2 regions of the Streptomyces sp. NPDC048420 genome follow, and region 2 is predicted to be linked to the other one. Evidence: riboswitches for the same ligand, from Rfam matches in the RefSeq annotation. Region 2 holds a riboswitch; the other holds the start of a gene.
What was found. A riboswitch is a leader RNA that binds a small molecule or an ion and turns the genes downstream of it on or off. The one in region 2 is predicted to bind cobalamin.

Region 1 (4,204 bases), on a different contig from region 2:
CTTCGCCGCCCTGGTCGGCGCGATCCTCTGGAACCTGCTGACCTGGCTGGTGGGACTCCCCTCCAGTTCCTCGCACGCCCTCATGGGCGGTCTGATCGGCGCCACCATCGCCTCGGCGGGCTTCGGCGCGGTCCACGGCGACGCGCTCGTCACCAAGGTCCTGATCCCTGCGGTCGCCGCGCCGATCGTCGCGGGCGTCGCCGCCATGCTGGCCACCCGGCTCTCCTACTCGCTGGGCAAGAAGGCCGACGGCAAGGCGGCCGCGAAGGGCTACCGCACCGGCCAGATCGCCTCGGCCGGACTGGTCTCGCTGGCCCACGGCACCAACGACGCGCAGAAGACGATGGGCATCATCACCCTCGCCCTGGTCGCCGGCGGCGCCGTCGCCCCCGACTCCGACCCGCCCACCTGGGTCATCCTCTCCGCGGGCCTCGCCATCGCGCTCGGCACCTACCTCGGCGGCTGGCGCATCATCCGCACCATGGGCAAGGGCCTGACCGACCTCCAGCCGCAGCAGGGCTTCGCCGCCCAGACCAGCGCGGCCACCGTCATCCTCGCCTCCTCGCACCTCGGCTTCTCCCTCTCCACCACGCACTCCGTCTCCGGTTCTGTGATGGGTGCGGGCCTCGGCCGCAAGGGCGGGGTGGTCCGCTGGTCCACGGCCACCCGGATGTTCGTGGCCTGGGGCCTCACGCTCCCGGCGGCGGCCCTGGTGGGCGCCCTGGCCGAGTCGGTCACCGACCTCGGTGACTGGGGCACGGCGGTCGTGGCGGTCTTCCTCGTCGCCTCCAGCGCGGCGATCTGGAAGATCTCGCGCCGCGAGGTCGTGGACGCCTCCAACGTCAACGAGACCGACGAGCCGGCCGGCGTGGTGACCCAGGCGATCGCCGCCGTGACCCCGCCGCCCGCGGGCACGGTGACCGAGGACCTCACCGCCACGATCCCGGCCCCGCCCGCCGCCGCGGAACCGGCAGCCCCGCCGGCCGCCGTCTGAGCCCGCACCCCAGCACCTAAGGAAGCCTCACCATGCAGATCGACTGGGAAGCGCTCGGCTCCGTCTTCGGTGTCAGCCTCGTGGTCACCGTGGGCCTGGTGGCCCTCTTCACCCTCGGCATCATGGGCCTCTCCCGCCAGGAGCGGGCCACGGCCCAGGGCGGCTCGGCCACCCTCGCGGTGGCAGGCGCGTACGCCTGCTTCGCGGCCTGCGCCGCGGCGGTGGCGTACGGAATCTCTCTGATCGTGGCCTGACGGCACCGATCGCCCGACGGCCGGGCGGGCACGGAACTCCAGGGTTCCGTGCCCGCCCGGCCGTTCGTTCACGGTTGGTCCGGGCCCGGCGGTGTGGGGTTCTGCACACTCCCCCGCCGCAGGTCAACAGCAAGTTGACTGCCGTTCGGGTGCGTGGTGGACTGCCGGGGCCATGTACGGCGGCAGAAGAGGAAGCCGGTGTGAGTCCGGCGCGGTCCCGCCACTGTCACCGGGGTAGCAATCCCCGGGAGCCAGGAACTCTCGCCGCCGGTCTCGTCGAACCAGGGCGTGGACACCCTGAGTGAGGACATAACGCGATGCTCGCCTGCCGATCGACCCGCGCCACCAGGTGCTCGCACGACCCTGCGATCGGCTGACCCGGTGCGTGCCGATCGCGTCTTCGCGTACGGCGCCGCCGCCGGCCTCCTCGGTGATCTGCTGCTCGGCGATCCGCGCCGCGGGCATCCGGTCGCCGCGTTCGGGCGGGCCGCCGGTGCCGTGGAGCGGGTGTTGTGGCGGGACCACCGGGGGTGGGGCGCGCTGCACACCGCCGTCTGCGTGGGCGGTGCGGTGGGGCTCGGTGCCGTGACGGAGCATGTCGTACGTCCGTCCCGTACCGCTTCCGTCGCGCTGACCGCCGCCGCCACCTGGGCCGTGGTGGGCGGGACTTCGCTCGTGCGGGAGGCCCGGGTCATCGGGCGGGCGCTGGAGGCGGGGGACGTCGAGTCGGCCCGCGCCCGTTTGCCTCATCTCTGTGGGCGGGATCCTCAGGCCCTCGACGCCGACGGGATCGCCCGGGCCGTGGTCGAGTCCGTTGCCGAGAACACCTCCGACGCCGTCGTGGGGGCGCTCGTGTGGGGGGCCTTCGGTGGAGTGCCGGGGCTGGTCGGGTTCCGGGCCGTCAACACGCTCGACGCCATGGTCGGGCACAAGTCGGAGCGGTACCGGCGGTTCGGGTGGGCCTCCGCCCGGCTCGACGACCTCGCCGGGTGGCCGGGGGCGCGGCTGACCGCCGTACTCGCGACGGTCTCCGGGGGTGATCCGCGGGGTGCGGTGCGGGCGTGGCGGGAGGATGCCGGCAAACATCCCAGTCCCAACGCCGGGCCCGTCGAGGCCTCGTTCGCGGGGGCTCTCGGGGTGCGGCTCGGCGGGACCCTCTCGTACGCGGGGCGGGTCGAGCACCGGCCCGTGCTCAACGGGCAGGGGCGTGCCGTCGCCACGTACGACATCGAGCGCGCCGCACGCCTGTCGCGGCGCGTCGGACTGCTCGCGCTCGGCGCCGGTGTCGTCGCGCGGGCCCTCGTGAAGGGGCGTGGGGCATGAGTGGTGGGGGGCTTCTCGTCGCCGGGACCACCTCGGACGCCGGCAAGAGTGTCGTCACCGCCGGGATCTGCCGGTGGCTGGTGCGGCAGGGGGTGAAGGTCGCGCCGTTCAAGGCGCAGAACATGTCCCTCAACTCCTTCGTGACGCGCGAGGGCGCGGAGATCGGGCGGGCCCAGGCCATGCAGGCGCAGGCCTGCCGCATCGAGCCGACCGCGCTGATGAATCCCGTGCTGCTCAAGCCCGGTGGCGAGCAGAGCAGTCAGGTCGTGCTGCTCGGAAAGCCGGTCGGGGAGCTGAGTGCGCGCGGCTATCACGGGGGGCGGCAGCAGCAGTTGCTCGGAACCGTGCTGGAGTGCCTCGCCGAACTGCGGGGCACGTATGACGCGGTGATCTGTGAGGGGGCGGGCAGTCCGGCCGAGATCAACCTGCGGCGGACCGACATCGTCAACATGGGCATCGCGCGCAACGCCGGGCTGCCCGTGCTCGTCGTCGGTGACATCGACCGGGGTGGCGTCTTCGCCTCCTTCTTCGGGACCGTGGCGCTGCTGTCCGAAGAGGATCAGCGGCTGGTCGCCGGGTTCCTGGTGAACAAGTTCCGGGGGGATGTCTCGCTGCTCGACCCCGGGTTGGACATGCTGCACGGGCTCACCGGACGGCACACCTACGGCGTGCTGCCCTTCCGGCACGGGCTCGGGATCGACGAGGAGGACGGGATGGGGGTCCGGAACTCCCGGGCCTCGGCCCCGGTGGGCGAGGACGTGCTGCGGGTGGCCGTATGCGCGGTTCCGCTCATGTCGAACTTCACCGATGTCGACGCGCTGGCCGCGGAACCCGGTGTCGTCGTGCGGTTCGTGGACCGGCCGGAGGAACTGGCCGACGCCGACCTCGTCATCGTTCCGGGGACCCGGGGGACCGTCCGTGCGCTGGACTGGCTGCACGAGCGGGGGCTCGCCGACGCCCTCGTCCGAAGGGCCGCGGAAGGGCGTCCGGTTCTCGGCATCTGCGGCGGCTTCCAGATCCTCGGCGAGCACATCGAGGACGAGGTCGAGAGCCGGCAGGGGCACGTCGACGGCCTCGGTGTGCTTCCCGTCCGCGTGCGGTTCGCGCGGGAGAAGACCCTCACCCGGCCCGTGGGGGAAGCCCTCGGCGAGCAGGTCGAGGGGTACGAGATCCACCACGGCGTCGCCTCGGTGACCTCAGGAGAACCCTTCCTCGACGGCTGCCGCGTCGGCCAGACCTGGGGGACGCACTGGCACGGCTCGCTGGAGTCGGACGGGTTCCGGCGGGCCTTCCTGCGGGAGGTGGCGGCCGCCGCGGGCCGCCGGTTCGTGCCGGCCCCCGACACCTCGTTCGCCGCGCTGCGCGAGGAGCAGCTCGACCGGCTCGGCGATCTGATCGAACAGCACGCGGACACGGACGCGCTGTGGCGGCTCATCGAGTCCGGCGCGCCACAAGGACTGCCTTTCATTCCACCGGGAGCGCCCGCATGAGCACAGTGTTGTTGTTGTCGACCGCCGACACGGACCTGCTGGCGGCCCGGGCCGCCGCCGGTGCCGACTACCGGATCGGCAACCCGACACGCGTCGACGTCACGGACGAGTTGCCCGCGCTGATCGAGGGCGCGGACATCGCC
Region 2 (4,204 bases):
GATCGTCCTCATCTCCCCCGAGTTCACACAGGAGCAGTACGAGGAGACCTGCCGCAAGTTGACGGGGGGCAAGAACCGGATGGAATCTCCAGCCGACTGGCCCGTAGAAGGCTTGCTCGCACACATCGCGGGACAGGGCGAGAGCACCTTCCGCGTCGTCGACGTCTGGGAGTCCGAGGAGGCCCTCAACAGCTTCGCCGAAATCCTCGTTCCGATCCTCCGTGAGGCCGGTGTCGAGGGCGACCCGGAGGTGTATCCGGCACTCACATATGTGTCCGCCTAGGTGATCAGCCGCCTCGGGGCAGTGCTGTGCCGGTCCCAACGGCGCGGATGCCGCCGACGGAGAGCCTTTTCACGCGATCGAACAGCGTCAGGTCAGCCAGTGCCGCAACAGGAAGGAGCTCGCGGTGGAGTACCGCCTGGTCATCTGGGAGCCGCAGTCCCGGGAGACTGCCATGAACCACCGGGTGCTGCGCTGGCTCAGGCCACGTTCGCGCGGGTGACGACCACGCGGAGGCGTTCGTCGGCAGCGTGCTTGTTCCGCCAGATGATGTAGCGGCGGATCATGCTGCCCTGCTCCTTGTGGCTGGTGCGGTCGGTGCCGTCCAGCGCGAAGTAGCGCAGGGCGGTGAACTGGGCCTCGATGCGGTTCAGCCAGGAGCTGTAAGTCGGCGTGTAGGCGAGCTCGACGTTATGCGCCGCGGCCCAGTCGCCGACCCGGCTGTCCTTCTTCGTAGCCAGGTGCGGGGAGAAGTTGTCGAGCACGACCGCGATCCGGACCTGAGGCGGGTAGAGGCTGCGCAGATAGCGGCAGAACTCCAGGAACCTCGTGCGGTGCTTTCTCGGCTTGATATGGCCGTAGAGCCTGTCCTTGCCCAGGTCGTAGGCGGCGAACAGGTTCCGGACCCGTGCGGGCGGGTGTAGGTCGCCCGTCGGCGGGGCCTCGGCTCCCGGCCGGGTCCTTGTGCTGCCCTCCGCGCTCAGCCCACTGCCGCCCCGGGTGGGGCTGGAGGTTGAGCGGCCCGAACTCGTCCAGGCAGAAGACGACTTCGGGTCGCCGTCGTCGGGTATGACCTCTCTGTCGGCGATCGCGTAGAGGTGCTCGACCCTGGCCTTCTTGGCTCCGTAGTCGGGGTCGCGCGAGTTCTTCCATGTCTTCATGCGTTGAAAGGAGACGCCCTCCTCGCGGAGCAGGATCCGAAGGCCCTCGTGGCTGATGTCGTCGACCACCCCCTCGGCGACCAGGAAGTCGGCCGCCGACTACCGCGCCGTCGTCCGGCACGCACCCGACCTGCGCGAGCACAACATCCACGACGTCGTCTGAGGCTGAGGGCCGGTCGGGCCGCTGGAGCACGGGCCGCCCCCTCTCAGGACACCTGCTTCAACAACCCCCGCACATCCTCATCCACCACCGAATACCGAACCACCCGCCCCTCCTTCTCCCCCGCCACAACCCCCGCCGCCCGCAGCAGCCGCAGCGCCTGCGATACGGCGGGGTCGTTCATCCCCGTGGCGATCGCGAGGTCGGAGACGGCCAGGGGGCCGGTTCGGTGCAGGGCGAGGAGCAGGGACAGCCTGTTCGGGTCGGCCAGGAGGGCGAAGCGGTCCGACCAGGCGCGGACATGCCCCGGGTCGCCGATCGCCTCGATGGCGTCGCACACCCGGTGTCCGTCGATGGTGCGGCGGTCCGCTCGGTCGGGCGGGACGAGATGCATGGGGTCATCCTCGCAGGACGCGATCCCGCGGGAGGCGCCCTCGCACGACGGGATCCAGCGGGGGGCGCCCGAGCAGGACGAGATCTCGCCGGGACGCCCTCGCAGGAGCAGTTAAACATCACCGTCCGGCCAGGCGGCCGTATGTGATCTTTCATACCTGCGTAGGTATGCAGCTATGCAGGGGACCGCCAGTGCCCCTACCGTGGTCGGGCCGTGGTGCTCGGGAAGCCGGTGACGATCCCTCAGGGGGTTCATGCCGGCGCGGCCCTCGCCACTGTGATCGGGGAGTTTTCCGCCCATGTCCCTCACGGGACAGCCACTGGCCGTCAGTACGCGGCCGGGAAGGCGGGCCGGGAGACGCACGACCCGTAAGCCAGGAGACCGGCCACGGCAGCTCACGCGTTCATCCACGAGGTGCTGGAGTGACCACCGTATGACTGATCCTGGCCTGCCCGAGAGCGCCGCCGCTTCCGCCGCCGCCTCCTCCTTTCGCTGGCGGCGGGAGGACACCGTCAAGACCATCGGTCTGATGGCCGCCATAGCCGGCCTGCACGTCGTCGCCTTCGGGATTCTTTTTCTGCTTGTTGTCCCGGAGCACTACGAAGTCGGCGACAAGGCCTTCGGTATCGGGCTCGGCATCACCGCCTACACCCTCGGTATGCGGCACGCCTTCGACGCCGACCACATTGCCGCGATCGACAACACCACCCGCAAGCTGATGGCGGACGGCAAGCGGCCGGTGTCCGGGGGGTTCTGGTTCGCGCTCGGGCACTCCAGCGTCGTGGTGCTGCTGGCCGCGCTGATCGCCGGCGGCACCCAGCTGGCCGGCAAGGTCATGAACGAGGGGTCGAGTACCCACCAGGTGCTCGGGTTTCTCGGTACGACGGTCTCCGGGTCGTTCCTCTATCTGATCGCCGCACTCAATCTGGTCGCCCTGCTCGGCATCCTGAAGGTCTTCCGGGCGATGCGGGCGGGGACGTACGACGAGAAGGAGCTCGAATCCCACCTGGACTCGCGGGGGTTCATGAACCGGATCCTCGGGCGGCTCACCAAGTCCATCACCCGGCCCGGGCAGATGTATCCGCTGGGGTTTCTCTTCGGGCTCGGCTTCGACACCGCCACCGAGGTCACGCTGATGGTGATGGCCGGGTCGGGGGCGGCGGCCGGGCTGCCCTGGTACGCGATCCTGTGCCTGCCGCTGCTCTTCGCCGCCGGGATGAGCCTGTTCGACACGCTCGACGGCACGTTCATGAACTTCGCCTATCAGTGGGCCTTCTCCAACCCGGTGCGCAAGGTGTTCTACAACCTCGCCATCACCGGGCTGTCCATTGCGGTCGCCTTCTTCGTCGGCACGATCGAACTCGTCGGGGTCCTGCACGAAAAGCTCGACCTCACCGACGACCTCACCACCTGGATCGCCGACATCGACCTCGACAATGTCGGCTACGTCATCGTCGGCCTGTTCGTGGTGGTGTGGGCGGCGGCGATCGCCTACTGGCGGCTCGCGAAGGTGGAGCAGAGGTGGACGCCGCGGCCTGCCGACTCCCGCTAGTGCTGTGACCGCGTGGTGCGCACCGCCATCAGTAGTCCGCTTGACCATGCCATGCGGACGCAGCGGAAGTCCTCGCGTTCGTCCAGCTCGGCCAGAAGGCGCTTGACGGAGGCGCCGTGGCTCTCCGGCCAGCCGGGCTGGGGGAAGAGGTCGTCGATCAGGTAGGTCCCGCCGGGAGCCACGAGTTCCAGGGCCTGGTCGAGGTGCGTGAACTTGCCCGGCCAGGTGTCCGCGAAGACGAGGTCGAAAGGAGCGCCGTCGAAGTCCTCCAGCCATGCGCCGCCGTCCCCGGAGACGAAGGTCACCCGCGGGTCGTCTCCCAACTGTTCCTGGGCGATGGCTTGGACGGTGGGGTCGAGTTCGACTGTGGTCAGGCGGGAGTCGCTGTCCATGCCGCTGAGGAGCCAGGCGGCGCCCTCCCCCACTCCGGTGCCGAGTTCGAGGATCCGGCCCGCGGGCCTGGCGGCGGCGAGTGCTGCCAGGAGGCTTCCTGTGCGATCCTCGCTCGACATGCTGAAACCCGCGTCGCGTGCCTTGGCGCGCAACGCGGGCAGGGTGGTGGGGAGGCGGCTCGGTGTGTCGTCCATCCGGAGATGATGCGAGGACAACGACCTCGCGGGCAAGGTCCTTTCTCATTGCTCCGGCTCGTTTCCATTCTGTCTCCGCAGAGGCTGACCGGCGGGTTCAGGAGGCCTTGGACTCCGCACTGCCCGACCGTAGAGCTCGTCGAGGCCGACCAGCAGGGCACCTCCACGGTCGGCCTCGGCTAGCAGCCGTCTCGCTGAAACCTGCCGCGCTGAAGCACACGAGCCTGCACCGCGTGGTGTCCATACCTCGTCCGGTGAGTCGGAGCCTGACCGCCGGACGGTCAGGCCGAACGGCCCGCCCCCTCAGCCCCCCTCCACCGCCGTCAGCCACAGCTTCACGTACCGCTCCA

Region 1: linked by a shared signal. The riboswitch ahead of AB0D34_RS26810 (cobalamin biosynthesis protein) and the one ahead of AB0D34_RS03125 (HoxN/HupN/NixA family nickel/cobalt transporter) in region 2 are both predicted to bind cobalamin.

The regions. Positions count from the first base shown of each region.
Region 1 is NZ_JBEZKG010000014.1:67,247-71,450, forward strand. It holds gene AB0D34_RS26800 (inorganic phosphate transporter) at 1-994, shown strand, start outside; gene AB0D34_RS26805 (hypothetical protein) at 1,027-1,248, shown strand; cobalamin riboswitch at 1,397-1,529, shown strand; gene AB0D34_RS26810 (cobalamin biosynthesis protein) at 1,630-2,571, shown strand; gene AB0D34_RS26815 (cobyric acid synthase) at 2,568-4,061, shown strand; gene cobN (cobaltochelatase subunit CobN) at 4,058-4,204, shown strand, end outside.
Region 2 is NZ_JBEZKG010000002.1:90,858-95,061, reverse strand. It holds gene AB0D34_RS03140 (hypothetical protein) at 1-283, shown strand, start outside; partial or broken gene AB0D34_RS03135 (IS630 family transposase) at 481-1,254, opposite strand; gene AB0D34_RS03130 (metalloregulator ArsR/SmtB family transcription factor) at 1,368-1,715, opposite strand; cobalamin riboswitch at 1,902-2,120, shown strand; gene AB0D34_RS03125 (HoxN/HupN/NixA family nickel/cobalt transporter) at 2,149-3,267, shown strand; gene AB0D34_RS03120 (class I SAM-dependent methyltransferase) at 3,264-3,854, opposite strand; gene AB0D34_RS03115 (nucleoside hydrolase) at 4,158-4,204, opposite strand, start outside.